DNA from 2 places in the Pseudodesulfovibrio portus genome. Region 2 is predicted to be linked to the other one. Evidence: riboswitches for the same ligand, from Rfam matches in the RefSeq annotation. Region 2 holds a riboswitch; the other holds the start of a gene.
The links. Region 2 has a riboswitch for cobalamin ahead of OO730_RS13120 (ribonucleoside triphosphate reductase). Riboswitches for the same ligand answer to the same signal wherever they lie in the genome.
Positions count from the first base shown of each region.

Region 1: it holds a riboswitch for cobalamin, as region 2 does, so the genes downstream of both, OO730_RS14260 (sirohydrochlorin cobaltochelatase) here and OO730_RS13120 (ribonucleoside triphosphate reductase) in region 2, are expected to answer to the same signal.

Region 1 is NZ_AP026708.1:2,984,583-2,999,247, forward strand. Features, by position in the region: gene OO730_RS14230 (ASKHA domain-containing protein) at 1-388, opposite strand, end outside; gene OO730_RS14235 (sirohydrochlorin cobaltochelatase) at 614-1,414, opposite strand; gene cobI (precorrin-2 C(20)-methyltransferase) at 1,411-2,127, opposite strand; gene OO730_RS14245 (ABC transporter substrate-binding protein) at 2,195-3,088, opposite strand; gene OO730_RS14250 (ABC transporter ATP-binding protein) at 3,085-3,870, opposite strand; gene OO730_RS14255 (FecCD family ABC transporter permease) at 3,863-4,882, opposite strand; gene OO730_RS14260 (sirohydrochlorin cobaltochelatase) at 4,891-5,868, opposite strand; cobalamin riboswitch at 6,066-6,241, opposite strand; gene OO730_RS14265 (chemotaxis protein CheA) at 6,255-7,913, opposite strand; gene OO730_RS14270 (Hpt domain-containing protein) at 7,923-8,648, opposite strand; gene OO730_RS14275 (response regulator) at 8,661-9,056, opposite strand; gene OO730_RS14280 (TrmH family RNA methyltransferase) at 9,245-9,835, shown strand; gene OO730_RS14285 (L-threonylcarbamoyladenylate synthase) at 9,849-10,460, shown strand; gene OO730_RS14290 (NUDIX hydrolase) at 11,028-11,489, shown strand; gene pdxA (4-hydroxythreonine-4-phosphate dehydrogenase PdxA) at 11,554-12,564, shown strand; gene OO730_RS14300 (D-glycero-alpha-D-manno-heptose-1,7-bisphosphate 7-phosphatase) at 12,561-13,106, shown strand; gene OO730_RS14305 (tetratricopeptide repeat protein) at 13,157-13,960, opposite strand; gene carA (glutamine-hydrolyzing carbamoyl-phosphate synthase small subunit) at 13,993-14,665, opposite strand, start outside.
Region 2 is NZ_AP026708.1:2,751,254-2,765,918, forward strand. Features, by position in the region: gene OO730_RS13110 (ABC transporter permease) at 1-616, opposite strand, end outside; gene OO730_RS13115 (hypothetical protein) at 1,093-1,320, opposite strand; gene OO730_RS13120 (ribonucleoside triphosphate reductase) at 1,333-3,396, opposite strand; cobalamin riboswitch at 3,572-3,747, opposite strand; gene OO730_RS13125 (acyltransferase family protein) at 3,822-4,889, opposite strand; gene rimK (30S ribosomal protein S6--L-glutamate ligase) at 4,892-5,797, opposite strand; gene OO730_RS13135 (ATP-dependent zinc protease family protein) at 5,794-6,279, opposite strand; gene OO730_RS13140 (SET domain-containing protein) at 6,287-6,922, opposite strand; gene OO730_RS13145 (hypothetical protein) at 6,975-7,247, opposite strand; gene OO730_RS13150 (GNAT family N-acetyltransferase) at 7,261-7,818, opposite strand; gene OO730_RS13155 (hypothetical protein) at 7,864-8,127, opposite strand; gene OO730_RS13160 (sigma-54 dependent transcriptional regulator) at 8,393-9,790, opposite strand; gene OO730_RS13165 (methylenetetrahydrofolate reductase) at 9,907-10,782, opposite strand; gene OO730_RS13170 (LuxR C-terminal-related transcriptional regulator) at 11,159-12,352, shown strand; gene OO730_RS13175 (ABC transporter substrate-binding protein) at 12,658-13,443, shown strand; gene OO730_RS13180 (amino acid ABC transporter permease) at 13,516-14,178, shown strand; gene OO730_RS13185 (amino acid ABC transporter ATP-binding protein) at 14,175-14,665, shown strand, end outside.

The DNA of each region.
Region 1 (14,665 bases), 230 kb from region 2:
CGTTGACCAGCGCGGTCCAGTGGATGGAGGTGGTGCCGAGGTCCACGGCCAGCTTGAAGTCGCCCGAACCCTGCTTGAGGGTGCGCACGGCCCGCCGGGAGCGGCGCGGTTCGGGCAGTTCGATTTCGCACGGTTGCGACGGGTGCAGGCAGGAGAGCCGCCAGCCGTCGTCCACGGCCTGTGCGCCCAGCTTGCGCAGCTCGTCGGAGTTGGCCTCGGGCGCGTCGGAGAGGTAGCGCACGCGGCACAGGCCGCATTTGCCCAGCCCCGAGCAGAGCGGCACCCCGTGCCACAGACGGGAGAGAAAGATGGTCCGGGCCAGGGAGTCGCCCGCATGGGGTTCCAGGGCGAACCGGCCGCCGTCGTGGGTGTGAATGAGTATGCTCAAGGTGTTCTCCGTCGATGTCGCAGACTAGCCCATGGGTGTCGGGGTTGGCAATACGGTCCGCTTTTCCTGTGCGTCACGCAGCCCGTGCCCGGCGTGCGGATTCGTCCCCCATTTCCCCCGCCGACCAACGGCGAAGCGGCACCCCCTCCCTCAACCGTCACCCGCGCGAATGCGCCTATAAAAAGTTTAGGAAAAGAGGGGATAGGGGTCAGGGGCCTCCCCCCGTCAACACCGGGTCAGCCGCTTGAGGGCGTCGTCCAGGTGTTCGAGCCAGATGTTCACCAGCCGGTCGTATTCACCGGCCCCTTTGAGCACGGGTTCGCATCGGATTCCGGCCTGTTCAAGCCGGGTCTTCCAGCTGGTCTCGCCGTCGCCGATCATGTCCCGGGCCACGTGCCAGCCCGCGCCGAACAGGAAGGGGATGAGGTATGCCTTCTTCACCCCGTCGGCCTTGAACCGCTCGATGAAGACGTCGATGGACGCTTCCTTCTGGTGTTCCATGACGCCCATGTGCACGGTCCGGTCGCGCTCCTGGAAGAAGCGGTGCAGGGCTTCGTAGTATACGGAGTTGTCATGGCGCGTGCCGTGGCCCATGAAGAGCACGGCGTCGTTCTCTCCCTTGCCCTCCTCGGCGATGGACAGGATGGCCTCGGCCACCCGCGTGAGGTGTTTCTCGTCCGCCACCAGGGGAAAGCCGATCTCCACGCGGTTGAACCCGCCTTCCTTGAGCATCATCTCGCTGGCCAGGCCGAGCAGTTCGTGGAACTCGTTGCCCGGGATCAGGTGCAGGGACTGGATGGCCACGTGGGTGACGCCGTCATCGAGCAGCGCGTCCAGGGCCTCGGCCACGGATTCCACTTCTTCGCCCGCCTTTTTCATATGCCCGCGGATGATGCTGGACGTATAGGCCAGCCGGACGGGCAGGTCGGGATGGGCTTGGCGCACCCGCTCGACGATGTGGTCGAGGGACGCTGCGGCGTTCTTGTGGCGGGAGCCGAATGCGGCCAGGACGATGGCTGTCTTCATTTGTCCTCGTTCTTCTTGACCAGGGCCAGGGAAAAGTAGTGCGGCCTTTCCGGCGCGTCCTTGATGTCGGTCAGGATGGACTCGCCTTCCATGCCCAGCCGGGACACCAGGACCGTCTTGTCGGCGAGCCGCAGCCTGGTCAGGGTGTCGCGGATTTCCTCGAAGTTCTTGTAGGCCTTCAGGATAACGGCATTGTCGGCCACGTCAAGCTGTGCTTCCAACCTGTCCGGGTCGGACACGCCCGAGGTGATGAGCAGGGACTCCTTGGACTCGGCCAGGACCAGCCCGATGCTGGCGGCGGCGGCGTGGAAGGAGGTGATGCCCGGTATGGCCCGCAGCCGGGTGTCCGGGGCGAGCTTGAGCAGGGTGCGCTGCAGGTAGCCGTATGTGGAGTATGTCAGCGGGTCGCCCAGGGTCAGGAAGGCGGCGTCCTCGCCGCGGTCGAGCACCTCGGCCACGATGGCCGCATTGGCCTGCCAGGCCTTTTCGAGCTCTTCGGGGTCCTTGGTCATGGGAAAACCGAGCTGGATGACCTGTGCGCCCTCCTTCAGATGCGGCCGGGCGATTCCGTAGGCGGTGGAATAGTCGTTCTTGGTGGAGGCGGCGGCAAAGACCACGTCCACCTCGCCGAGGGCGCGGATGGCCTTGAGGGTGATCAGTTCCGGGTCGCCGGGGCCGACCCCGATGCCGTAAAGCGTGCCTTTCTTCGTCATGGTATTTCCTTGCCTCTCCTGCGGGGAGCAGACTGTGTCCTGTTTCGGTTGCGGCGTCAATCGCAGGCTACCAGTGCAGCAGCCGGTATACGGTGTCGATGCCCGTCAAAAGCCGCATGGTCGGTCTGGATACCAGGTGCTCGTCCACCAGGAAGACGGTGTTGTTCAGCACGGCCTTGATGCGCGAGGCAGCCGGGCCGTTGCGGATCTTGTCCACCGAGACCTGGTTCATGGCTCCGTACTGGGCCAGGTAGAAATCGATGTCCTTGCCCCTGTCGAGCAGGCGTTCCAGGCCGTAGGCGGCAATATTGGTGTCGCGTTTCGGCCTGGCGTCGGGCGCCGCGTTCCGCCCGCCCGCGTAGTGCAGGACGAACAGGGGCATGGAGCCGGGCGAAAAGGTGGCGTGTTTGGAGTGGATGGATTCGAAAAATACCCTGGGCCGTTCCTGCTCCGGCAGGTGCGCGAGCCGTTCCTCGAAGAAGGAGAGCTTGTCCTTGAAGGTACGGACCATCCCCTCGGCATCCGTTTCCCTGCCGGTCAGCAGCCCGAGGGCGCGCCAGTACCCGTACATCTCGTCCACGGTGTTGGGTTGCAGGGAGACCACGGTGATCCCGTGTCGTTCCAGGGCCTGCCACAGGCCGGGATACCCCCTGTCGAGCATGGGGCGGATGAGTACCAGGTCCGGCTCGGCGGCCAGGAACCGCTCCACGCCGTCGCGGGCGCTGAAGGCGGTCTTTTCCATGGCGTGCGCGGGATAGTCCTCCTGGCGGGACACGCCGACGATTTCCTCGTCGAGGCCGAGCTCGAAGAGGTTTTCGCTGTGCGCCGCGTACAGGGAAATGATGCGGGTGAACGGCTTGTCGAAAGTGACGGTTCTCCCGGAGTCGTCGGTCATGGTCAGGGCCGAGGCGGTGGCAGGCAGGAGGAGTATGAGAAGAAGGGCGGAGAGAATTCGGTTCACGATGCTTCCTGTGAATAGATGATGGCCGGTCCGGCTTCGGTGTCCAGCACGGTTGTCCGGACGCGGAAGATGGCTTCGATGTTGGCCGGGGTGAGCGTCTCTTCAGCGGTTCCCTGGGCGTGCGCCGTCCCGTCGGCAAGGATGATCACCCGGTCGCAGAACCTGAGCGCCAGGTTGAGGTCGTGTAGGACCGTGATCACGTTCCTGCCCTGCTCCCGCGCCAGCCGTCGGAGCTCGGTCATGGTCGCCAGCCCGTGCCGGATGTCCATTGACGAGGTGGGCTCGTCCAGGAGCAGGACCGGGGTGTCCTGAGCCAGCCCCCGCGCCACCACGGCGCGTTGCCGTTCGCCCCCGGACAGGTCGGCCAGCACCCGGTCGCGCAGATGGCCGAGGTCCATGACCGTCAGGGCCCGTTCCGTCATCTCCAGGTCCGTCGGCAAGGGGCGGGCGAACCGTGGGATGTGCGGGTGGCGGCCCATGAGTACGGTCTCGAACACGGTGAAGGGAAAGTTGGCGACAGGGACCTGTTCCACCAGGGCCAACCGGCGGGCCAGTCGGGAAGCGGGATACTCCCCGACGGGAACGGAGTCAAGGGCGGCCTGGCCGCTGTTTGGGGCGAGGTGGCCGGAGAGAAGCCCGAGCAGGGTGGACTTGCCGCATCCGTTCGGGCCGACGATGCCGTGGAGCAGGCCCGGCTCAAAGGCCAGGTCCAGGCCGCGCAGGACCGGCGATTCCCCGTACCCGAAGCGCAGGGACGTGGTGTTGATGTGGCCGCTATCCATGGAGTTTCCTGCGGCTGCGGGTGAAGATGTGGCAGAACACCGGGCCGCCGATGAGGGCGGTGAGCACGCCGATGGGCACCTCCTGGGGCAGGACGGCGCGGGTGCAGGTGTCCGCCGCCAGCAGGAGGATTCCCCCGCCCAGGCCGGAGGCGGGCAGCAGCCACCGGTTGTCCGGCCCGACCACCATGCGCATCAGGTGGGGGATGATCAACCCCACGAATCCGATGACCCCGGAAACGGACACGCAGACCGCGCTGACCAGCGACGCCGTGACCAGCAGGAAGAGACGGATCTTTCCCGTGTCCACGCCCAGGCTGCGGGCAGAGCGTGCGCCCAGGCTCATGACGTTCAGGTCGCGGGCGAAGTAGAGGCAGGCCAGGAATCCGGGCAGCACGGCGCAACCGGCCAGTACGGCGTCGGTCCAGGTGCGGGCCGCGAAACTGCCCATGAGCCAGAAGACGATGACCGATACCCGTTCGTCGGCCATGTACTTGATGAAGCTCAGCCCTGCCGAAAGGATGGCTGAGATGATGACGCCCGCCAGGATGAGATTGGCCGGATTGAGCTCGCCGTCGCGCCCGGACATGGCGATGACCGCCACCAGGGTGGCCGTGGCCCCGAGAAAGGCCATGATCGGCAGGGTGGCCGGACCGGCGAAGGCCAGGCCCAGCAGCAGGGACAGGGCCGCGCCGAAGGCCGCCCCGGACGACACGCCCAGGGTGAACGGGTCGGCCAGGGGGTTGAGGAGCAACCCCTGGAAGACGGCGCCGGACACGGCCAGGCCGAAGCCCACCAGCAGGGCGCACAGGATGCGCGGCAGCCGGACGTCGATGACCACGCTCGCCTTGAGCGGGTCCACGGTTTCCGCCGCTCCCCGCAGCCACTCCGACAGGGCGGCGACCACTTCGCCGGGCGAGACTTCGATGAAGCCCATTCCGGCGGCCAGCACCACCATTCCTGCCAGGGAGCAGGCCAGGGCGGCGACGGCGGTGGTGCGGGAAACGGCGGTCATGGTTTTCCTTACGGCAAGAGGTGGGTTTGGGCCAGGGCGTCGTCGAGGTGGCGCACGTAGATGTCCGCCCAGGCGTCCACCATGCCCAGCCCGCGCAGGTCGGTCTTGACCGTGAAGCCTTCCTTGGCGAGCAGCACTTTCCAGGCGTCGTCCTCGTCTCCGGCCATGTCGTTGGAGGCGTGGTCGCCGGCCACGATCATGAACGGCTTGAGCAGCACGTTCTTCTTGCCGCTTTGTTTGAGCAGGGCCAGCATGTCGTCGAAGGCGGGGTAGCCTTCCACGCAGGCGACATACACGGGGTAGTCGTGCCTGTTTTGCATTTCACGTTGGAATTCCGCGTAGATGCCCGTTGAGTAGAAGTCGTTGCCATGGCCCATGTAGACCAGGGCGGCGTCCATCTTCCCGGCCTCGTCAACGTCCGCCTTGAGGGCCTGGGCCGCAGCAGCGATGTCCTCGGTGTAGGGGTGGGCGTCGCCGGGCATGCCCAGCGCCGGGCGGCCCAGCCGCATGGCGGTGAAGGGCAGGGATTTGGCCTTGACCGTGCGGATGGAGCGCAGGCCGATCAGGGTGTTCTTCAGGTCCGCGAACTCCTCGCCGGAGAAGACGTGCAGGGACTGGACGGTGACGTCCTTGTATCCGGCGTCGGACAGGTCGGCCAGGGTGGCCAGCGGGCTCTTCACGAACAGCACGTCTTCGGGCACGCCGGGGTTGGCCTTCTGCCAGGCCGCGTCGTCGCGGCGTTCCTTCCAGATGTTCCGGATGATGCCGGAGGTGAAGGCGAGCCTGACCAACGTGCCGGGGTGGGCCTTTTCGATCCGGGTCCGGATGTTCAGGATGGACTTGAGCGCCTCGGGATAGGAAGTGCCGAAGGCGGCCAGGACGATGGCCTGTTTGGCCGGGCCCTGGTCGTGATGGCCGGCAAAGGCGGGGACGGCCAGGGTGAGAACGAGAACGCAGACGATGAGCGATTCTACGATACGATGCATGATTTCCTCCGTTTCGGAGGGCGTGTTCTGGGAATGAAAACCCCCTTTTCCGTCGGATTCCGGAAAAGGGGAGCCGTTTTTTCCCTTCAGTGCCGCAAGCGGTAAGCCCTCGTACCACCGGGGCAGGACCATGGTCGTCAAGCCGCTTTGGAACGACCGGATGCGCGGCTGCGGATTCGAGAATCCGGCAGGCTGGCCCGGTGGCGGCTTGTCAGGCAGGTCTTCCGGCTGGCCCCTCGCGCCTTCGCCTTCCCAGGCGTATGCCCAGTGGCGTGTTGAAAGCGGTCGGCAGGGCGTCACGGCGGCGGGTCCGCTCCCGATTCACACGGGATTCCCTATTGAGCTGTCGAGCACCTGAAGTCGCGAAATTATGTCCGGTCGGGCCGTTATGTCAAGCTCGTTTGCGCCTGTGCGGCGATCCGTTCCTGGAAGTGGCGGATCATTTCCTCGGTGTCTATGACCAGGGCGTCGGATTCGCCCATCATGCCGTAGCCGAGGATGGGGATGTCGAAGATTTCCTCCACGGGAACGGTGAAGCCCGTGATGACTACCTGCTGCTGCCTGAGGACCTCGTCCACCAGGATGGCGCCCTTGTAGTCGCCCACGCGCACGACGATGGCCTGGGCCATCTCGATGTCGTCCACCTGCGGGGTCAGGTCCAGGAGGTCGGCAAGCCTGAGCAGGGTGTGGATCTCGCCGCGCACGTCCACGGTCTCGCGTCCGTCCGGCAGCCCGACCACGTCGTTGAGGCGCGGCATGTATATTTCCACCACGTCCCGGCTGGGCACGATGAACGTCTCGCCGCCCACCTTGGCGATGAGGGCTTCCACGATGCCTTCGTTGGCCGAGCGGTCCAGGGGGATTTCGATGGTGAAGGCCGCGCCCTTGCCCAGCTCGCTCTCGATGCGCACGTCGCCGTCCAGGGTGACCTTGATGGCGTTGACCACGGCGTCCATGCCCACGCCGCGACCGGACACGTCGGTGATCTTCTCCGCCGTGGAAAAGCCGCTCTGGAGCACGAACTGGAGGATTTCCCCGGTTTCGTATTCACCGTCCGCCTCGGCCAGTCCCTTTTCGATGGCCTTGTTGAGAATCCTGTCGGGGTCCAGCCCGCGGCCGTCGTCCCTGACCTGGATGTATGCGTTGTCGCCCTTCCGCCAGGCGGACAGGGTGACGATGCCGGTGTCGGTCTTGCCTGCGGCCTTGCGCCCGTCGGGGTCTTCCAGGCCGTGGTCCACGGCGTTGCGCAGCAGGTGGACCAGGGGCTCGTTGAGGCTTTCCACGATGGTCTTGTCCAGGGCCAGGTCGTCGCCATTGACCTGGAAGTCGATCTTCTTGCCGATCTTCTGGCTCAGGCTCTTGACCAGCCGGTGCATGGGCATGAAAATCTGCTTGAGCGGCACCAGGCGGATGGAGTTGACCTCCATCTGGAGCTTGCTGATGACGTTGTCCAGTTCACGCAGGGAGGAAGCCACCTGGGACATGTTGGTGGAGCCGCCCTGGGCGATGACCGCATAGGTGACCATGAGCTTGCCCACCAGTTCGATGACCCGGTCCAGGGAGTCCGTGGGCACGCGGATGGAGGAGATGGCCGAGGCCGCAGTCTTGGCCTCGGGCTTGGCCTTTTCCGGCTTTTTGGCTTCTTCGGCCTGGTCCTGCTCGCCTTGCTCTTCGATTTCGACTTCAACGGCGGGCGGCTCCTCAAAGGCCTTGGCCGCACTCTCTTCGGTCTCCTCGACAAAGCCGGAGGAGGACTTTTCGATCTTGGCCAGGGCGTCGGCGCTATCTTCCAGAAGGCCGCCCAGGGCGAAGAAGAATTTCTTGTGGGCCTCGCAGATGCCGAGCATGGAGGTGATGATTTCCCGGCTCGGCGGCGTGATGCCGTCCTTGAGCATGTCCAGGATGGCGATGACGCTTGCCGAGGAGAGTTTCATGCATGACAAGCCGAGTGCATCCACGGCCTCGCCGGCGCCCTGGCCGGTGGCTTCCACGTCGAGAATTTGCGTCTCGATGTCTTCGATGCACTGTATGATGCTGTCCTGCATGATATCCCCTTATTGCGTAGTGAAATAGGTTTCTTCGTCGGCGTAAACGGAAATGGTCTGGTCGAAACCCCAGGCGTAGAGGGTCATCCTGGCTTCGGCAGACATGTTGCAGGCGGCGATCTTGAAGGTGGTGCCCATGGAGGACACGGCCGCCCAGGCCCCGGAGCCGAAGGTCAGGACCTGGCCCAGGTCCAGGAGGATGGAGTCCCCGGGCTCCACGGAGAGGATGGCCGAGATGATGGGCTTGAAATGGCCGTCCAGGTGGACGCGGGGGTCCTTGACGCGGATGATGGTCACCTCGTCCCGCGTCTCCACGTCCACGCCCGCGCCGGTGATTTCGGAAATTTCCTGGCCGGACTCCGATGCCGCGCGGATGAGTTCCAGGACCTCGTTCTGCTCTTCCTCGTCCGGGTTCCCTTCGCGCAACTGCTCAAGGACCTGGAAGATCATGTTCACCCCGCGCGAGAGCAGGGTGACGTTTTCCGACGTCGAATCCACATCGCCGGACTGGACCTTCTTCAGGAAGTCCTCGATCTTGTGGGTGAAATGGGATGCCTCTTCGAATCCCGCCATGAAGCCGGTCACACCCTTGATGGTGTGCAGGGGGCGGGCCAGGATTTCGATGCCGTCGGCGAGTTTGTCGCCTTCCAGCATTTCCAGCCCGTCCATGACCTGGGGGTAGTATTTGTCGTTGACCTCGGAGAAGAACTCCTCGACCATTGGATCTTCGCTCATGACGGTCCTTTCCTATTTGTTCAGAAGTCCGAGCTTTTCCAGTTCCTCGTAAAGCTTGTCCTTGGCAACCGGCTTGACGATGTAGGCGGAGGCCTCGCCGTCGTAGAACGTCTTAATGACGGTCTGCGGATCGTCCAGGGCCGTGGTCATGATCACCTTGACTCTCGGGCGATAGTTGTTTTCGTTTTCGATCTTTCGGATCTTCTGCAATGCCTCGATCCCGTCCACCTCGGGCATCATGATGTCCATCAGAATCAGGTCGTACGGATTACCGTCCGTGTGGCTCAGCTTGAACGCCTCAACGGCCTCCCGCCCGTTGACGACGATATCGACATCGAACAGGGTCATGAGGAAGGACCGCAAAACTTTGCGGCTGAGGAATTCGTCTTCGACAATCAATGCGCGCATGCTTCACTCCGTCGGTATCTAGGGAAATAGTACCAATTTCTCTTCTTTTCCTATGGTAAAGGAAAAAAAGTCAATACGATGATTGAAGATTATCATGCCTTGCGATAGCACGTTTTTTTCATTTTTGCATGTCCTTGGTGTTGCCGACGGGCTTGCCAATTGCCGGGAGAATCGTTACCAAGCCGGCTATGTCACGCGAGATCACGGAAAAACGGAAAGAGCGCATCGATCGGGTTCTTGCCAGGCGGCAGAAGGACCTCACTCTAGTCATGGACAACATATGGGACCCGCACAACGTCTCTGCTGTGCTCAGGAGCTGCGACGCCTTCGGCGTGGCCGGGGTCCATCTCTATTATACGACGTCCCAGTGGCCCGACCTCGGCAAGAAAAGTTCCGCCTCGGCAAAAAAGTGGATTCACCGCACCCTGCACGTGGACGCCGGGGCCATGGTCGATTCCCTGCGGGCCCGGGACATGCAGCTGTTGCGGACCGGATTTTCCGAGACCGCCCGACCGGTCATGGATTTCGACTTCACCAAGCCCACAGCGATCATATTAAGCAACGAGCATCGGGGCACTTCCCCGGAATTGGCCGAGCTTGTTGAAGATGAAATATACATTCCCATGCAGGGCATGGTACAGAGTTTCAATGTGTCGGTGGCTGCGGCCATCATTCTCTATCAGGCATTCACTCAACGGGACCGGGCGGGGATGTATGATTCGCCCACATTTTCCGACGAGGAATTGGAACAGCTCAAACGCGAATGGTATTCAAGATAAAAAAGGGGTGGCCATGCATAATGTTCTCAAGGTCATGAATGCGGGCGGCGTTGCCGTCTATCCGACGGAGACGCTGTACGCAGTCGGCTGCGACGCCATGAATCGCGAAGCATGCGAGCGGGTGACCCGCATCAAGGGGCGGCCCGACGACATGCCGCTGCCGCTGATCATCGGCAGCATTGACATGCTGGGGCTGGTCACGGACAACAAGTCCTCCTCCCTGCTGGAACTGGCCAAGGCGTTCTGGCCCGGCCCCCTGTCCATCCTGGTCAAGGCCATTCCCGAATTGCCCGACCTCCTCTGTGACGAGGAAGGGTATACCTCTGTCCGATACAGCGGCCATCCCTTTGCCGCCGAACTCTCCCGCCGGTTGAAGCGGCCCATCGTGGCCACCAGCGCCAATATCTCCGGCCAGGAGCCCGTGGCGCTGCCCGAGGACCTCGATCCCGAACTGCTGGCGCTGGTCGACGAATCCTACCTCGATCCGCCGTGGCCCAGGGGCGACAAGCCGTCCACCGTGGTCCGCATGCTCGGCGCAAGCCGTTTGGAGATTCTCCGCGACGGTGCCGTGTCCGTGAAAAAGCTCTGCGACAAGGGCTTTTCCGTTTCCCTGCAATCGTCATAGTCTCCCCACCGCAGCCGGTTTTTCTGCGCGTTCTCCATAAGGGGGGCGCGCAGCGTCGTTTCGGCCAATCGCGACGGACCGACCGTATAAAATCTTGAACTCCGATACACCCAAAATGGACCTTTGCCCGCAAAGGGTAAAAAATATTGTACCGTTTTCAGGGGGTGCTGTTGCGGAAGACGATTCTGGCACAAATACAAATATTTGAATTTATTTGACTAAAAAATAATTGCACCTGTTTGTCAGTCTTTGGCACGTCGGTTGCTAAATACAAAGCATTCTTCTTCCTTTATTTTGCACACGAGAATCACAAGGCTTCACTGGATGGTCCGATGAAGCCTTTCTCGTATGGTTTGCATTACGACAAATATTCCAATTTATACAGACATTTATGTATTCAGCACGCAACGACTCCGCCGATCGGGCCGGGAGCGGCGCAGTGCGAGGGCCGTCCCGTGCGGCCCGGGGAGGCGGGTACAAATTTCGTGACCGGCGCAGCTGTCGTTTGACTTCGGGGCCGGGTTCGGGGAGAGTCCGGTATATGAAATTCATGACCGGGAGAGACGCATGATAGTCCGGCAGCCGTGCCCTCATTGCGGCAGGGAGGTGGGTGTGTACCGCAACCCGACCCCCACGGTGGACGTGGTCATTGCCATGCCTTCGGGGCAGGGCGAGGGAGTGGTGCTCATCAAACGGGCCAACCCGCCTTACGGCTGGGCGTTGCCCGGCGGTTTCGTGGACTACGGCGAGACCTGCGAGCACGCGGCTGTTCGGGAGATGAGAGAGGAGACCGGCCTGGACGTGACCCTGACCGGGTTGCTCGGCGTCTATTCCGACCCGGACCGGGACCCCCGTCAGCACACCATGAGCGTGGTCTACACCGGCGTGCCCGCCGATCCGGACTCGCTCCTGGCCGGGGACGACGCAGCCGAGGCAAGGGTGTTCCCCCTGGGCGAGTGGCCCGAACTGGCATTCGACCACGCACGCATCCTGGCCGATTACATGGCCGCCCGCCGGGACCGCCGGTGACGGAATCCGGGGGGGGCGCGTACATTTTTCGCAAACGCAATTGCCCAGCATCAAAGAAGATATCATGAAAACCCTGTGCATAACCCTTGGCGACCCCTGCGGCCTCGGCCCGGAACTGGTGGCCCGCCATTTCACTCGCGCCCCGGCAATCGGGGAGCGCATTCTGCTCATCGGTCCGGCTTCGCCCCTTGACCGGGAACTGGAGCGTATCGGCGCGGCCACGTTTTTCGAGGCCGTGACCGCACCTGCGGATGTCGTCGGCAGGGACGCCGGAATCTATCTTTTCGAACCGGAGCGGCTGGCCGGGCTCGATTTCCCGTGCGGGAAGGCCATGCCGGTCGGCGGGCTGGCTGCCGGGGCGAGCCTGGACGCGGCCGTGGACGTCCTCAAGGCCGGGATCGCCCAGGGCCTGCTGACCTGTCCGCTGAACAAGGCCATGCTCCAGGAGGCGGGGTTCGACTTCCCCGGGCACACGGAGTTCCTGGCCGAACGACTCGGCGTGGGCCGGGAGAACGTGTGCATGCATTTGTGCGGCCACGACCCGGAGGACGATTCGCCCAAGCTGCGGGTCAGCTTGGTGACGACCCATCCGCCCCTGGCCGAGGTGCCGGGGCTGGTCACGGGCGAGCGCATCCTGCATTGCCTGCGGCTGACCGCCGGTTTCCTGCGAACCCTCGGGCTCGCCGGTCCCATCGGCGTGTGCGGCCTCAATCCCCATGCAGGGGAGTCCGGCAAGATCGGGCGTGAGGAGATCGAGGTGATCATTCCGGCCCTGGAAGCGGCCGGGGCCGAGGGGCTGGACGTGGCCGGACCCGTTCCCGGCGACACGATTTTCCACTTCGCGGCCAGGGGCGCGTATCCGGCGGTGCTGGCCATGTATCATGACCAGGGGCTGGCCCCGCTCAAGCTCCTGCATTTCAGCCGGGCCGTGAACGTCACCCTGGGGCTGCCGTATCCGCGCACCTCGCCGGACCACGGCACCGGATACGACCTCGCGGGCACGGGCGAGGCGTCCGTGGACTCGTTCGAGGCCGCCCTGGACATGCTGCGCAGGCTGGTCGGGGAGGCCGCATGAGCAAAGGAAAGCGGTATGTCCTGCTCGACCGGGACGGCACCATCATCGTGGACAAGCACTACCTGAGCGACCCGACCGGCGTGGAACTGCTCCCCGGAGCCGCCGAGGGACTCAGGCGGATGCAGGCGCTGGGCTTCGGGCTGGCCGTGCTGTCCAACCAGTCCGGCATCGGGCGGGGATATTTCGATCATGCGTCCGTCGAGGCCTGCAACCGGCGGCTCGTCGAACTGCTGGCCGAACACGGCGTGGTTGTGGACGGATTCTATTACTGCCCCCATGGACCGGAGGAGGGGTGCCTCTGCCGCAAGCCCGCCCCCGGACTCATGGACCAGGCCGCCCTCGAGCTGGGTTTCGACCCCGGGCGGAGTTGGATGATCGGCGACAAGTGTGCCGACATGGGGCTGGGCAGGGCCACGGGCGCGGGAACCATCCTGGTCCTGACCGGCAAGGGGGAAAAGCATCGGCCCCGGTGCGTGGACGACACGGACCATGTCGCCGTGGACCTGGCCGAGGCCGCCGGCATCATCGAATCCCAGGCATGAAAAAAGGGCTCCTCATGGAGCCCTTCCTGGTTGTTCGGTTCGGTGCCGATCTACTCGGCCATCTTCTTCTGGGCGAATCTGAGCATCTTGACCGCTTCGGCGAAGTCGGGGTTGATGTCCACGGCCTTCTGGGCGGATTTGGCCATCTTGTTCCACTTGCGCCAGTCGTAGTAGAGGCGGCCGACGTTGTAGAGGAGATATTCGTCCTGGGACGTCAGGGTCAGGGCCTTGAGATAGTATTTTTCGGCGGTCTCGTAGTCCTTCATCTTGCGCAGGACCATGCCGATGCGGTTGTATAGGTGGATGGCGTTGGGGTCATCCTTCAGGGCGTCGTCCAGCATGTGGAACGCTTCCTGGTACCGGCCCGCGTTGAGGTAGCGGTCCGCGATGTCCGCCTTGAGGTCCGTGTCCCCGCCGAAGTCGCTGACCAATTGGTCGAAGACCGACTTGGCCTGGTCCCACTCCTGGTTGTCCAGGTGCTGCTGCCCCTGTTCCAGGGCGGCCTTTTTCTGGGCCAGGATGGCCTGCAGGTCGTCCTGGACCGAGTCGTTGAGCGCCTTTTGCAGTTCCTGGAGCAGCTCGCGCATGGCGTCGAGCAGGGCACGCTCCTCTCCCGGCGCGTAGCTGATGATCAGCGGGTATATCTTCCGCAGTTCCTTGTCCGCATTGAGCGTGTAGGTGACTTTCTGGAGGATGTCCTCGAACTCCGTTCTTTCGCCCTTCATGACCTGGTTCTTGAGGAACAGTATCAAGCCGTCGTGCACCGCCTGGACGGCGGGCATGTACTTGCCTTTCTTCAGGAGGGTGGAGACGGAGTTGAGTTTCTTGCGCGATTTTATGAGATCAGCGGACATGTTGCGCTCCTGCCTTTATAATCGGTGTCAGGCTAGTTGCCGGTACTTTCCCGGACCATATCACGAAAACGCGTGAAGAAATAGCGGCTGTCGTGCGGGCCCGGTCCTGCTTCCGGATGGTGCTGGATGGCCAGCACGGGTTTGTCCTTGTGGCGGAAGCCCTCAAGGGTGTTGTCGTTGAGATTCATGTGGGTGGTTTCAAGGAAATCCAGCCCTGCGATGTCTACGCAGAACCCGTGGTTCTGGGAAGAAATTTCGATCTTTTCCGTCTGCAGGTCCATGACCGGATGGTTGCATCCGTGGTGGCCGAACTTGAGCTTGTAGGTCTTGCCGCCCAGCGCCAGGCCGAGGATCTGGTGGCCCAGGCAGATGCCCGCGATGGGGTAGTCCTCGCACAGGTCCCTGGACGCCTCCACGGCGGTTTTCACGGCAGCCGGGTCGCCGGGGCCGTTGGACAGGAAGACCGCGTCCGGGGCGAGCTCGCGTACCTGGGCGGCGGTGTAGTGGGAGGGCAGGACGATCATGTCGAAGCCCTGGGCCTCCATGAGGCGCAGGATGTTCCACTTGATGCCGAAGTCGTACACGGCCAGCTTGGGGCCGGTGCCCTTCCAGGCGAAGTTCTTCATGTCGTCGATGAAGACCGGCTTCTTGCCGTCCCAGGTGTAGGGCCTGTCGCAGGACACGCGGTCGGCCAGGTTCAGCCCT
Region 2 (14,665 bases):
GCGTTGCCCAGATGAGCATGGTCGGCACCAGGTGCGGCAGGATGTGCACGAACAGGATGCGGGGCCAGCGCGCACCCAGTGAGCGGACCGCCTCGATGAATTCGCTTTTCCTGAGCGAGGCCGTCTGGGAGTAGACGACCCGCGCCACCCAGACCCAGTTGACCATGGCGATGACCAGGGCCACGATCCACAGGCTCGGGGTGAAGATGGCGGCCAGGGCGATGGCCAGCAGCAGGGCGGGGAAGGCCATCATCAGGTCCGTGAACCGGTTGATGAGTGTCGCCACCGGCCCGCCCGCGTACCCTGCGGCGATGCCGAGGAAGGAGCCGATGCCCACGGCGATGCCGTTGGCCACCAGCCCGATCAGCAGCGAGGTCCGCGCGCCGAACACCAGCCTGGAGAACAGGTCACGGCCCAGGAGGTCGGTTCCCAGCCAGTAGGTGTGGTTGGGCGGCAGGGGCATGCCCTCCATCGTCAGCCCGTCGAAGAACTGCTCCGCAGGGTCGAATGGGGCGATCCAGGGGGCGAAGACCGTGACTATCAGGATCAGGACGACCGCGACGAGCGCGGTTCCCACAACCAGATTGCCGAATGCTTTTTTGAAACGTGGGTTCATTGTCCTACAACGGGGCTACAGTTTTGTGTGCAAGGCGCACGAGCCCAATAGAGCAATTCGGAGACCACTTGAGGCCTCCGGGTGGGAAAGACGGTGATATTTTGTCGGGATAATCGAAGGACGGCGGTATAAACGTCTGATTTAATGCGGCATCGGGAAACGATGCCAAAATCAAATTAATGGCGGAGGAGGGGTGGTCCATGCCGGGGGGTGCTCACGAACCATTCACCGGCATTACGTTTTCATCAATTCTGTACACAGGGGTTTAACGTAAATGTGAATATGACGACAATGGCGACCGGCCTATTCCATTGAAAATATTATATATGATGTGATATCGCCAGGTGCGTACCCTTGCCCGGCCCGGTTTCCGTCCCAGGGCGGCGCAGGGCCGGGAAAAAGGGCTGATGCGGATCAACACCGCATCAGCCCCGGGTCGCGTCATGAGCCGCCGTCGGATGGCGGTCGGGCGTGGGTCACTGTCTGTCTTCGCCATCCGCGATGTCGCGTATGGCCTTGAGGGCCTTGCCCCTGGCCTGGGCCAGTTTCTTCCATTTTCGTTTCTCTTTCTTCAACGATTCGATGGTGTGCAGCAGGTTCTGAACGGTGCTGGCGGGGTAGCCGTGCGTCCCACGGCATCCCGTTCGCAGTTCCTCGTCGTTGTGCTGCCTGATGGAAGTGATCTGGTTGGCGTCAAGGATCATGGCTGTTCCCGGCTAGGCCGTCTTGCAGAAGGTCTCCTGCGTGTATTCGACGCGCTCCCTGTATTCTTCCTGCTTGCCCTTGTTCCAGCGGCCCACGGGGCGGTAGTAGCCCACGACCCTGGTGTAGACCTCGGTTTCCTTGTCGCAGGTCGGGCAGTTGAAGTGCTCCCCGTACAGGTAGCCGTGGTCCTCGCAGATGGAGAACGTGGGCGTGACCGATATATAGGGGATCTTGGTCCTGCTCATGGCCTTGAGCAGGAAGTTCTTCACGCTCTCCTCGCTCGGTGCGGCTTCCCCGAGGAACGTATGGAATACGGTGCCGCCGTTGTAGAGCGTCTGCAGGTCGTTCTGGTGCTCCAGGGCAAAGAACGCGTCGGAGCTGGCGCCCACGGGCAGCAGGGTGGAGTTGGTGTAGTAGGGGGTGTCGCCGCCGGAGGTGTAGATGTCGGCGTACAGGTCCTTGTCGATTTTCGCCAGCCGGTAGCAGGTGCCCTCGCCCGGAGTGGCCTCCAGGTTGTAGAGGTTGCCGGTCTCCTCCTGGAACCGGACGACCATGCGGCGCAGCTGGTTGAGCACGCGCTGCATGAGCCGGGAGCCGGACGGCGTGTCCACGCCCTTGCCCAGCAGGTTCATGCACGCCTCATGGCCGCCGATGAGCCCGATGGTCGAGAAGTGGCCCTTGAAGCCGTTCTTGAGGTAGCGGCGGGAAAACGGGAACATGCCCGCAGCAAGGTTCTTCTCAACCACCTTCCGCTTGAATTCCAGCGACTCGCCGGCAAGCTGGGCGTACTCGGACACCAGGTCGAAGAAGTCTTCCTCGTTGTGGGCCAGGTAGGCGAGCTTGGGCAGGTTGAGGGTGACCACGCCGATGGAGCCGGTCAGGTCGCCCGCGCCGAACAGCCCGCCGGTCTTCTTGCGGATTTCCCGCAGGTCCATCTGCAGTCGGCAGCACATGGAGCGGACGTCCTCGGGGTTGAGGTCGGAGTTGATGAAGTTCTGGAAGTAGGGCGCACCGTACTTGGCCGTCATCTTGAGCAGCAGTTTTCCCTCTTCGGATTCCCAGGGGAAATCCTCGGTCACGTTGTACGTGGGGATGGGGAAGGAGAAGATGCGCCCGTCCGCGTCGCCTTCGAGCATGACTTCGAGGAAGGCCCGGTTGATCATGGCCATTTCCTCGGCGTACTCGCCGTAGGTGGAGTCCTGCAGCTCGCCGCCGATGATGACGGCTTCCTTGGCGATGTGGGACGGGGGCACGAAGTCGAAGGTGAAGTTGGTGAACGGGCTCTGGCCGCCCCAGCGGGACGTGGCGTTCAGGTTGTGGAGCAGCTTCTGGATCTGCTGTTTCACTTCCCTGTAGCCCAGCCCGTCGCGGCGGATGAAGGGTGCCAGGTAGGTGTCCACGTTGTTGAAGGCCTGGGCCCCGGCCCATTCGTTCTGGAGGGTGCCGAGGAAGTTGACCATCTGGCCGCAGGCCGCGTCAAAGTGCTTGGCCGGGGTCGAGGAGCAGCGGTCGCGCAGGTTGAAGCCTTCCAGCAGCAGGTCGCGCAGGGACCATCCCGAGCAGTATCCGGCCAGGCCGAAGGACAGGTCGTGGATGTGGAAGTACCCGTGGGTGTGGGCCATGCGCACTTCCTCGGGGTATTTCTCCAGCATGTAGCGGGCCTGCACGGCCCCGGCCATGTGCAGGATCAGCCCCTGGTAGGAGTGGACCATGTTGGAGTTCTCGTTGACCCGCCAGTCCACGTTTTCCAGGTAGCCTTCCGTGACGCCCGCGATGTCCAGGAAGGCGTCGTTCTGGGAGCGCAGTTCCCGGCGTTTTTCGCGGTATACGATGTAGCGCTCGGCCACCTTGTAGAGCCGGGCCTCCATCAGCACCTGCTGGACCATGTCCTGGACCAGCTCCTGCTCGGGGACGTCCACGCCGTCGAGTTTTTTCTCCACTTTCCCGGCCAGCCTGTCGGCGAGCAGGGGGTCCTTGATGCCGCTGCTCTTGAGGGCCTTGAAGATGGCGTTGCCGATCCGTTTGGTGGACCAGGTTTCAATGCATCCGTCGCGTTTTTGAATCTGAATGGGCATAACCGAATCTCGTTGCAAACAGTTGAACGCGGATATCCGCGAGCGTCGGGGCGGCTCGGGAAGGGACTGTTTGCGGGCTGCCGATGACGGTTCCCGGGGCGGAACCCCCGGAACTCCGGCAACAGTTTTATGATAAATACGTTCGTGTCCGGGTGCGGGCTCCGCGGTCCGCAATCGGAGAGAAACGCTTCAGGTAGGTCTTCTGGCTTTCCCCGTCTGATCCGCCTTCCCGCCTTGCGGCAGTGGCTTGTCGGCTCAGACCTTCATGGGGGATACAGCGGCGGGACCGCTCCGGATTCGCACCGGATTCCCTGTTACGGCCTTGCGGCCACCTGAAGGACATCGTGATGCGGTAAAGCTATCGCAAGCCTGAATGGAGCGCAAGCACGGTCTTGCAAAGAATGGCCGAAGGGCGCGAGGGCGCGTCAGGGGTTTCGGAATCGCGCCCGGGCACGGGCGGGCAGGTCGCCTAGGGGCAGGCGCACGGCCTGCTTCAGGACGCCGATGCCGGGGGCGAACAGGGCGTGGACGGCCACGGCGGCGGCCAGGGACACCGCCAGGATATCCCATCCCAGGGGCTCTTCCATGGTCGTTTCAAAAATGGCGATGACCGTAAAGTGGATGAGGTAGAAGGGGTAGCTGACCTTGCCGACGACCCGGTCCCAGGAAAAATCCCTGAATCGCCGGAAGACGAAGGGCAGGGAGAAAAGGGTGGCAAGGGGCAGCGCAAAGGGCGCCGCCTCCGGCGGGGCCTCGCCGACCATGGCGATGATTGTGACGAGGGCCGCGAAGATCAGGGAGTCGGACAGGGCCGGGGTCTCGGGCAGGGTCTTGTAGAACCTGTAGGCGAGGATTCCGCTGCCGAAGAGCCAGAACTCGATGGGGAAGAACCGCTTCAGGAACACGACGTCCAGGAAGCCGCCGGCCACGACCAGCACCTTGGCGCACAGGCTCAGGCCCACGAGCCAGGCCAGCGTCCGGGTCCTCATGACGACCAGCAGGGGAGCCAGGGCGTAGAAGACGGTCTCCAGGGACAGGGACCACGCCTGGATGAGCGGGGCGCTGTGCCACAGCCCGGTCCGCCCGGCCTCGGTCAGGAAGTGGAGCCCGTTCTCGGGCGTTATGGCGAAGCTGAAGAGCAGCTCCTGGCCCACGGGCAGGATGGCGGTGGAGACCATGGACAGGAAGCCCGCCGGGTGGGCCAGGATGCTCTTCACATTGTCCAGGGTGGCCATGGGGTGGATGTCCAGGGTGACCAGCAGGGCCACGCTGACGGACATGGCAAAGGCGAAGATCGGGTACAGGGACAGGAACCGTCCCATGTAGAACGACCGTGCCGAGGAGTACGTCCCGTCCAGTATCAGGGCCATGTAGAAGCCCGAGATGGCGAAAAAGGCCAGGACCGCCTCGTGCCCGTCGACCACGGGCAGGTCCGTGAGCGGAAAATGCGAATTGAAAACCGCAATGGCGAGCAGGAGGCGGACGATTCCCATGGCTATCCCTTTCCCCGTGTCTTGGTTTTGCCCGGCTGGGCGTTCTTTTCGATGAAGTCGATGATCTTGCCGGCCAGGTCCTTGCCGGTGACCCCCTCGATGCCCTCCAGGCCGGGGGAGGAGTTGACCTCCATGACCACGGGCCCGTGGTGGGTGCGGAGCAGGTCCACGCCGCAGACGTTGAGCCCCATGATCTTGGCGGCCCGCACGGCGGTGGAGCGTTCCTCGGGGGTGATCTTGATGGTCGAGGCCGAACCGCCGCGATGGAGGTTGGACCTGAATTCCCCGGCCAGGGCCTTGCGCTGCATGGAGGCCACCACCTTGCCGCCTATGACCAGGCAGCGGATGTCGCGGCCCTTGGCCTCCGCGATGTATTCCTGGACCAGGATGTCGGCCTTGACGCCCTGGAACCCCTCGATGACGCTCTTGGCGGCCTGGTCGTTCTCGGCCAGGACCACGCCGATGCCCTGGGTCCCTTCCAGGAGCTTGACCACCAGGGGCGCGCCGCCGACCATCTTGATCAGGTCGTCGGTGAACTTGGTGGAGTTGGCGAACCCGGTCACGGGCAGTCCGATGCCCCTGCGCGACAGCAGCTGCATGGAGCGCAGCTTGTCCCGTGAGCGGGTGATGGCCACGGACTCGTTGAGGCTGTATACGCCCATCATCTCGAACTGGCGGACGACGGCGGTGCCGTAAAAGGTGATGGATGAGCCGATGCGCGGGACGATGGCGTCGATGTCGGAGAGGTCTTCCCCCTTGTAGTGGATTGTAGGGTTGTGTGAAGCTATATTCATGTAGCAGCGCAGCGGGTTGATGACGCGCACGTCGTGACCGGCCTTGATGCCTGCCTCGACCAGGGCGTTGGTGGAGTAGAGGGTCCGCTTGCGCGAGAGAATGGCGATTTTCATTTTTCTTGTATGTTCCGATAGAGTTTGTTGGGGGCCATCTTCCCGGCCCGGTATGATTGTTGCGGATCGACGATGAGCCGATCTCTCATGGCCGAGCGCCCCAGGAGCATCCGGAACTTCATTTCGTCCCGGTTGGTCAGGGTCAGCTCGATCTCCCACTGGTTGCCCGCCAGAGCCAGGGTGGTGGCGATGACGTATCTGTTCTGGATGTGTCCGCCCGAGTTCTTCACCTTCCGTTTCTCGATCAGCCTGGCCTCGCAGGGAATCGAAACGTCGTGCCGCCCCTGGATGGGGTGGATGGCGAAGCGGACGAACCGCTCCCCGGCCGTTTCAAAGGGCTCGATGTCGAAGGCGTGGATGGCCGATGTGGCCGCCCCCGTGTCCACTTTTGCCTTTATCCCGGGAACGTGAAAATCGGGCAGCGAAACCCATTCCCGCCACCCGATGATCATTTTTGGTTGTCTTATCAGTTTGTTGGCCATTCAGGTCCTAGGGTTGGAGGCGCATGCTGTCCGGTGTCTTCTCCGGCGAGGGGTGGCCCTTGCGGTATTGCAGGGCAAGCACCGAGGTGTACGGCTCCTCCCCGCAGAGGTAGGCCCGGATCTGTTTCCTGGTGACGTCGTCCATGTACTTCATGAGCGGCTGGTGCACGTCCGTGAGCTTGGCCAGGGCGGGGATGATCTTTTCGTCCCAGTCGTGGTGGCACCGCTCGAAGTCGTCCGGCCGCAGGGTCTTGCGGCAGCAGACGCAATTGCAGGCCACGGGGATTTCCTCTTCGAGATTGAACAGGCCGTAGTCGTCGCTGATTTCCTCGCCCTTCCAGATATTGCGGATGGCGATCTCGAAACCGTAGCCCGTGGAGATGGTGTTGCAGTCGCACCGGTGGTTGACGTACTTGGCGTGGTCCCAGCTCAGGATGCGGATGCCGTTTTCGTCGGTGTAGGAGTACTTGCTGACCAGGTCCTTGTGGTGATCGTCGAGGCGGCTGTATGCCGCTTCGGTCATTTCGATCTCCAGCCTGTCCTTGACGTATACGATGGTCCCCAGCGGGATGTCCGCCGTGGCGAAAACGCCGTAGCCCATGGTCGGATTGACGAAGCGCACTTCGGTGTTCGGATGTATCATCGGTGTCTCGCGGAAAACCGGTCGCAGGGGCCGGGCTGAGTGTTGCCGGTCCCTACCAGGCGTCGTCGTCTACGTAGTCCAGTTCGTCTTCAAGCATGTAATTGCGGACCTTGATCCGGAATTCGTCGTCTTGTTCCGTGACCACGCCTTCAATGGTCACCCACCTGTCGATGTAGTCCAGGAGGACCTCGCCGTCCTCGTCGTTCTCCACAAAGAATTCCTCTTCGCCGTCCACGAGCAGGACCAGGCTGGACACGGACTCGTCCTTCCATTCCGCCGGCAGTATCTGCCCATACAGGGAATCTTCGTAAACATCCTGGATCATGGTTCCTCCAAGGCTATTGATAATGTTGATCGGATTCGTCGGGCATGACGTCCAGTCGATAAACAGTATCTCCCTCTATGGGGATGAATTGTTTGTGAAAGCGGTGTTCACATTCAAAACCGGAGGCCTCGTAGAAACTGCGTGCCGCCTCAAAGGCCTCCCGGGCTCCGGTCTCCAGAAAGATCCTCTTGCCCATGATTTCGGCCACCCTGCGGCACATCTCGGAGACCAGGCCGGAGCCGATGCCGAGACGTCGGTATTCCGGATCGACCGCTATGCCGTACAGTTCGTAGTTGTCCGGCCAGTGCGGTATGGGGCCGAAGCAGAGGAAACCGACGATCCGGTCGTCCGTGTCGACGTTGGCCCTGGCCAAAAGGAACACGTGCGCTTCATTGCCGTCGCCATAGGCGCTGTCCCAGGCCATGTCCTCGGTGGACAGCAGGGCGTCCGCCGAAAACAGGCCGCTCGAGCCCGCCAGTTCCAGCAGGGTTTCAACGTCGGCGGGCGTGACGCCCGAAATGATCCGGACTTCACATACTTTCGGGGGAGCGGTGGTTTCCTGGTTGCTCATGGTCTTGTTCTTTCAGGCAGCGCGTGCGGTCGCGAAGGGGGCCGCTTATTCGCACAGGCTCTGGATGCGGTCAATGTGGATGGTCTCCGCGATTCCGTCCTTTCGGACGGTTCCCGTCAACTCGACCTCGGTCCGTTCAAGAAGGTGCAGCATGGGGAACGCCTCCAGATTGGCCACACGCACTTCCCGCTCGCCGGGACAGGCGATCAGCATCCCGGTCACCCGGAACTCGTTGTCCCACTGGGACGGGACGATCACTCCGCGGAGGGTCTCCCTGGATGGTGGCGTGGTGTTGGACTGGCGTTTCATGATGTATCCCCGTTCTTGGTCAACCTTCCATTGAGCATAGCCCGTGCCATACGGGTAACTGGCCGGGATAAAATAATATTTTTGTTCAGCGGCGTGAATTATAGGAACTGACGGTTCCTTTTTTCGATCTGGAGGAGAGAGATTGATGGGTGAAACCTGAGTGATTCACCTGTGTGGTTGGGATGGCTTAGAATTAAAATCAGCTAAATCATGATGTTGTCTAACGATAGGAATTAATAGTTCCTTGTCCGTGTCAATATAAGAACTAGCGGTTCTTTTTTCGGAAGGATCGCCTTTCCAGGCCGTGGCGATTCATGAGTTTATTCAACTGCCGGGTGGTGATCCCGGCCCGGCGGGCGGTCTCGCGGATCACGCCGCCGCATTGCTCGAGGAGGCTGGCGAGGTACTGTCTTTCGAACCGGTCCACCGTGATCTGGCGGGCCTCCTTGAGGGGCAGGCTCGTCTTGACCGGGGAGGTGACCACGTCGCCCTGGGAGTCGAGCAGGTCCGGGGGGAAGCTGTCCGCCATGAGTATGTCGCCGGTTTCCAGGATGCAGGCGCGCTCGATGACGTTTTCCAGCTCGCGGACGTTGCCCGGCCATTCGTAATCGAACAGGGTGTCCAGGACCTGGGGGTGGATGCCCTTGATTTCCGTGTTGAGCAGCCCGTTGAACTGCTTGATGAACACCTCGCACAGCCGGGGCAGGTCCTCCTGCCGCTCGCGCAGGGAGGGGATGCGCACGGGGAACACGTTCAGCCTGTAGAAGAGGTCCTTGCGGAACTTCCCTTCCTCGCAGAGCTGGCCCATGTCCTCGTTGGTGGCGGCGATGATGCGCACGTCCACCGGGATGTCGCTCTCCCCGCCGACACGCTGTATCACCCGCTCCTGGAGGGTGTGGAGGAGCTTGACCTGGACCGACTGGCTGACCGTGCCGATCTCGTCCAGGAAGATGGTGCCCCCGTGGGCCAGTTCGAACTTGCCCAGCTTGCGCCGGACGGCCCCGGTGAACGCGCCCCGTTCGTGGCCGAAGAGTTCGCTCTCCACCAGGGTGTCGGGGATGGCCCCGCAGTGCACGGAGATGAACGGCATGTCCCGGCGGTTGGAGTGGGCATGGGTGAGCTTGGCGATGAGGGACTTGCCGGTGCCTGTCTCGCCGGTCAGCAGGACCGTGGTCCGGGTTCCGGCCACCTGGCGGATCTTGACGAACACGTCCCGCATGGCCTTGCTGCGGGTGTCCACGTATTCCAGCGAGTCCTCGCTCCAGAACTGTCCGCGCAGGTAGTCGAGCTCGGAGTGGAGCACGTCCGACTCCCGCACCTTGTCCACGATCAGGCCGAGTTCCTCTTTTTCGATGGGATGGGTGAGGTAGTCGAAGGCCCCGGCCTTGACCGCGTCCACCGCGAGCTTGGTCTGCTCCTCGTCGGCCATGACCACGATGGCCGCGGACGGGTAGCTGGCCCACAGCTTGTCCAGGGCCTTGTTGATGGACTTGTTTCGCCCGAGCAGGGATTCCACGTCCACGAAGAGGGTGTCGATCTCCTTGTCGCTGCCGGACTCGGCAGGGGCGGGCAGGGTCTGGGTCAGGACTTCCTCCTGGCCGAGCAGTTCGCTGATGGCCTCCGACCGGCCTCCGTCGCGCGTGATGACAAGCATTTTTCTCATGGCGTCATTTCTCCCCGGAGGCATGCTACTGCGATGCGGATGATGAGACAACGGAAATCTCCCTCCTCTCGGCTCACGCCGCAGGGCGTCCCAGGTATCGCCGCATTGTCCGCCGATCACCCGTCCAGGTCCGGAAGGTCCGTCAGGATGTCCAGGCAGATGTCCGCGTTATTCAGGGTGTACAGATGAATGCCCGGCGCTCCCATGGCCAGCAATTCCCTGATCTGTTGCCGCGCGATTTCGATTCCCTTGCGCCGCACGGCCTCATCGCCGCCGGCGTCATGCGCTGTCTGCAGTTCAAGGTACTGCTTGAGCGGGATGTTGGCCCCGCACAGGGCGAGGATGCGGTTCAGCGACTGCATGCTCAGCACGGGAAGCACCCCCGGCACGATGGGGTTGGTTATGCCCCGGGAGCGCAACCGGCGGACGAGGTCCTTGTAGCGGCGCACGTCGAAGAATAGCTGGGTGACGGCATAGTCCGCCCCGGCATTGAACTTGTGGCATGTCCATCTGAGGTCGTCGTCGATGGTGGGGGATTCCGGGTGGGCGTCCGGGTAGCAGGCGGCGGCCACCCCCATTTCAGGCCATCCCTGCTTGACGAATTCCACCAGGTCCGAGGCATGGGCGAAGTCCTTCAAGGCTTCATCCCGGTCCGTGCCCGGCAGGTCTCCGCGCAGGGCCAGGATGTCCTTGATGCCCGCCTCCAGGAGTTTGTCCAGGTATTCGGAAATGCCGTCCCTTTTCGCTCCCACGCAGGTCAGGTGTGACATGGTCGCCAGCCCGAATTGCCGGTTCACCTCGGATGCGATTTCCAGCGTGTTGTCCTGGAACGACCCGCCCGCGCCATACGTAACCGAGACGAACAGGGGGTCAAGGCCGGCCAGCCTGCTGACCTGGTCGAAAAAACGGGGCCAGGCGTCCTTTTCCTTTGGCGGGAAGAATTCAAGGGACAGGAAACGGTCGGTGTTCGAGATGCGGTCGGCGATGTTCATGGTATATCCTTATTGTATCCTTGTGGTTGTACGGGCCTGGTTCCAAGGTGTTGAATCCCTTCCCGAAAAGGTGGTCATCAACGGGTGCGTGCCGGATACGGCGGCGCGTCCGCAGCGGCTTTTCACCGCTTTCCGTTTCTTGCTATATTCCTATATCAAGATTTATTGATATATGAAGACGCCAAAAATGGCAACCGTGTTGTCTGGGCGGCCCGACCCGAGGGGGTGTGCGCCTTGATGGCGTTTCTGGTTTGTCCGAATGACTCCCCTTGCCGCCGTGTTTCGGAACGCGCCCGACGGTTTTATCAAAAGCCTGGAGGTTTTCATGTCTTCTGCCGCGTGTTACCCAGGGGCAATGGACGACACGCAACAATTGATGACGGCCTTCAGTGACCCCGGGGATGTGATAGAGGCCTGGGACGACGTCATCCTCTTTGTCGACGGTCGGGGCGTGGTGGTGGAGTCAAACGACGTACGGCTCAGCTACCTGCCCGAAATGCCGAGAGAAGGGGGGGTGTTCTGGGAATCCCTTGCGCTGGAAACCAATTCCCTTGAAACGACGCTCAAGCGGTTTCCGCCTTTGCAGATACACGAAATATCCTGCTGTGACGGGCGCAGTTTCCTGCTCCGGATAATCCCCGTGTCCGCCATGCTCTGCCCGCAAGGGGGGTATGTCGTCATCGCCACCGACAACAGGCCCATGGAGGCCTTGTACGAAAACTACGAGGAACGGCTGGAGGACAATATCTCCGCCTGGTCCGACTCCATTACCCTGTTCAACGCATTTTTCGACACCGTCCTGGACGCGACCTTTCTCATAGACGAGCACGGCGCCATCATAGCCGCCAACACCGCGGCGCAGACGCAACACGCCAAGCCGGAACAGGGCTTGACCGGCGAACACTGCAAACGGCTCCTGGGCAAGCGGTTTCACCCGGCCATCCTGAATGCCATGCATTCCCTTGAGGCCAAGGACCAGTGGACGGAAAACGTGGTCGCCATCGACGGGAACGGGGAGGGGTTCCCGGCCGAGATCACCCTGCGCAAGATCCTCTTCAACGACTATGCCCTGTTTCAACTCATCCTTCACGACCTGACCGCCCATGTCGAACTCAAAGAGGACCTGCAGGAGAAACGGGCCGAAGTGAAGGAAAAGGAAATCGCGCTGAAACAGGTCCTCAAAACCGTGGAAGAGAACCGCAAGGAGATGCGTGATCAGCTGACCAGCCAGGTCAGGAAGCAGATGTTCCCGGCCCTGGAACGCATTACGTCGTCGGACACGCCCGAGGTCCGCGAGGGGTACAGGAATCTCATCGAAGACCAGCTTGTGGAGATGGTCGGCGACGCTTCCGGCGAATTCGATTCCGACCTCCTGCGCCTTTCCCCGCGCGAAATGGAGGTCTGCCAGCTCATCCAGCTCGGGCGGAGCGGCAAGGAAGTTGCCGAGTTGCTCAACATGTCCTTTGAAACCGTCCAGACCCATCGGAAAAACATCCGCAAAAAGTTGGGCCTTCGGGGTCAAAAAACCTCTCTTTTCACCTACCTGCGGCAAAAACACTCCCTCGCCTAGTTCGGGTATACCCGAATACCCGAAGTATACCCGTCGCGCCCCCTTGCCGGATGCGGGCATTGCTGCTTGGATGCACCCCAAGGCAACGCAAACCGCAGGCGAGAACCGATGCGACTCACAAACAAGAACAAATCATTTGACCTGATTGATCTGTCCATTGTCGCAGCGTCTCTTGTCGCGGCTTTCTTACTGATGTTCCTCATCGCTTCCCAGACGAATGGCTGCCTGACGGACTGCCTCCGGAACGGCGATCGATTCATCGTCATGCCGAGGAACTGTTACCTCAAAATTCTATAGGAGAACTTATGAAACGCTCTCGTCTGCTGCTGGCCGCTGTCGCGGTCACGCTTTTTGCCGTCATGCTCGCGGGTTGTTCCGAAGAGACCGTCGACTCGCTGTCGCGGGTCAAGAAGGCTGGGGAAATCAGTTTCGCCATGAGCGGCGGGTATCCCCCGTTCAACTTCTATAACGAAAGCAACGAACTCGTCGGTTTTGACGTGGACGTCGCAAGGGAAGTGGCCGCCCGCCTGGGCGTTTCGCTCAAGCCCGTGACCACCGAATGGAGCGGCATCATCGAAGGCCTGCGTTCCGGCGTCTACGACGGCATTCTCGGTTCCATGGCCGTGACGGAGAAACGGCTGGAAGTGGTCGATTTTTCAACCCCATACTACTATTCGGGCGCGCAGCTGCTCGTGAAGAAGGGCGCGTCCTATTCCGACCCTGCCCAGCTCAAGGGTAAGATCATCGGCGTGGTCACGGGAACGACCTTTTCCGACGACGCCGTCGGGCTCGGGGCCGGGGACGTGAGGCTCTACAAGGACGACACCCACACCCTGACCGAGTTGAACAACGGCGTGGTGGACGGCGTCATCACCGACCGCGTGGTCGGCGTGAATGCCATGAACAGCGGGAAATTCGACATAGCCCTGCTCGGGATGCCGTTGCGCGGCGAAGACATCGCCGTGGCCTTCCGCAAGGGCGACGACACCCTGCTGGCCGAGGTCAACAAGGCGCTGAGCGCCATGCATGCGGACGGCACCCTTTCCGACCTCAGCCGCAAATGGCTCAAGACCGACATCACGGTCCGATAACGCACTCCGGTCCGGCGCGGCGTTTCGTGGGGGAACGCCGCGTCGGTCTTTTTTTAACAACAGGACAAAGCCATGTACTTCGATTATACCGCGCTCGCCAAATACCTGCCGTTCTTTCTGCCGGCTGCCTGGATGACCATCAAGGTCACGACCATGGGCATTCTGCTCGGAATGGGGCTGGGGCTGGGAACGGCCTTTCTGCGCATTTCCGAGAAACCGGTCTTCTACCTTCCGGCCCGGGCCTACATATACCTTATTCGGGGTACTCCCCTGTTGCTTCAGCTGCTGTTCATCTATTTCGGCCTGCGCAGCGTGGCCGGGTTCGACGCCCTGACCTCGGCCACTCTGGCCCTCGGCATCCACAACGGCGCGTATATCGCCGAGATATTCAGGGGGGCCATCGTCTCCGTCTCCGGCGGCCAGATGGAAGCCGCGCGGAGCCTGGGCATGTCCTACAGGCGCGCCATGGTCCGCATCGTGCTTCCGCAGGCCTTCAAGCGGGCCATTCCCGCCCTGGGCAACCAGTTCATCATCGCCCTGAAGGATTCCTCCCTGGCCTCAACCATCACCATCAACGAGCTGCTGCTCAAGTCCCAGCAGTTGGCCTCGTCCAATTTCATGATGATGGAGATGCTGACCATCGCGGCGTTGTTCTATCTGTTGTACACGGCAATCTTCAGCAAGACTTTCAGCTTCATCGAGTCCCGTCTCGATGTGGACGGGGTGCAGGCATGACTTTGGACGAACAACAACCCGTCATCGAGATCAACGGCCTGAACAAGTGGTTCGGGGACAACCACGTGCTCAAGGGCATCGACCTCGACGTCCTGGACTCCGAGGTCCTGTGCGTCATCGGTGCCAGCGGCTCCGGCAAGTCCACCCTGTTGCGCTGCGTCAACTACCTGGAGACCTTCCAGGAGGGCTCGGTGCGCATCAAGGGGTGGGAGCTGACCGGCGATGAAAAACGCATCAACTCGTTGCGCGCCAGGGTGGGCATGGTGTTTCAGCATTTCAACCTGTTCCCCCACATGACCGTGCTGGGCAACGTCATGGAGGGCCCGTCCCAGGTCAAGAAGGTCAAGAAGCGGGCCGCCAGGGAAATCGGCAGGCATTTCCTGGACAAGGTCGGCTTGAGCGACAAGGAGAAAGCCTATCCCAATACGTTGTCCGGCGGCCAGAAACAGCGCGTGGCCATCGCCAGGGCCCTGGCCATGGAGCCGGA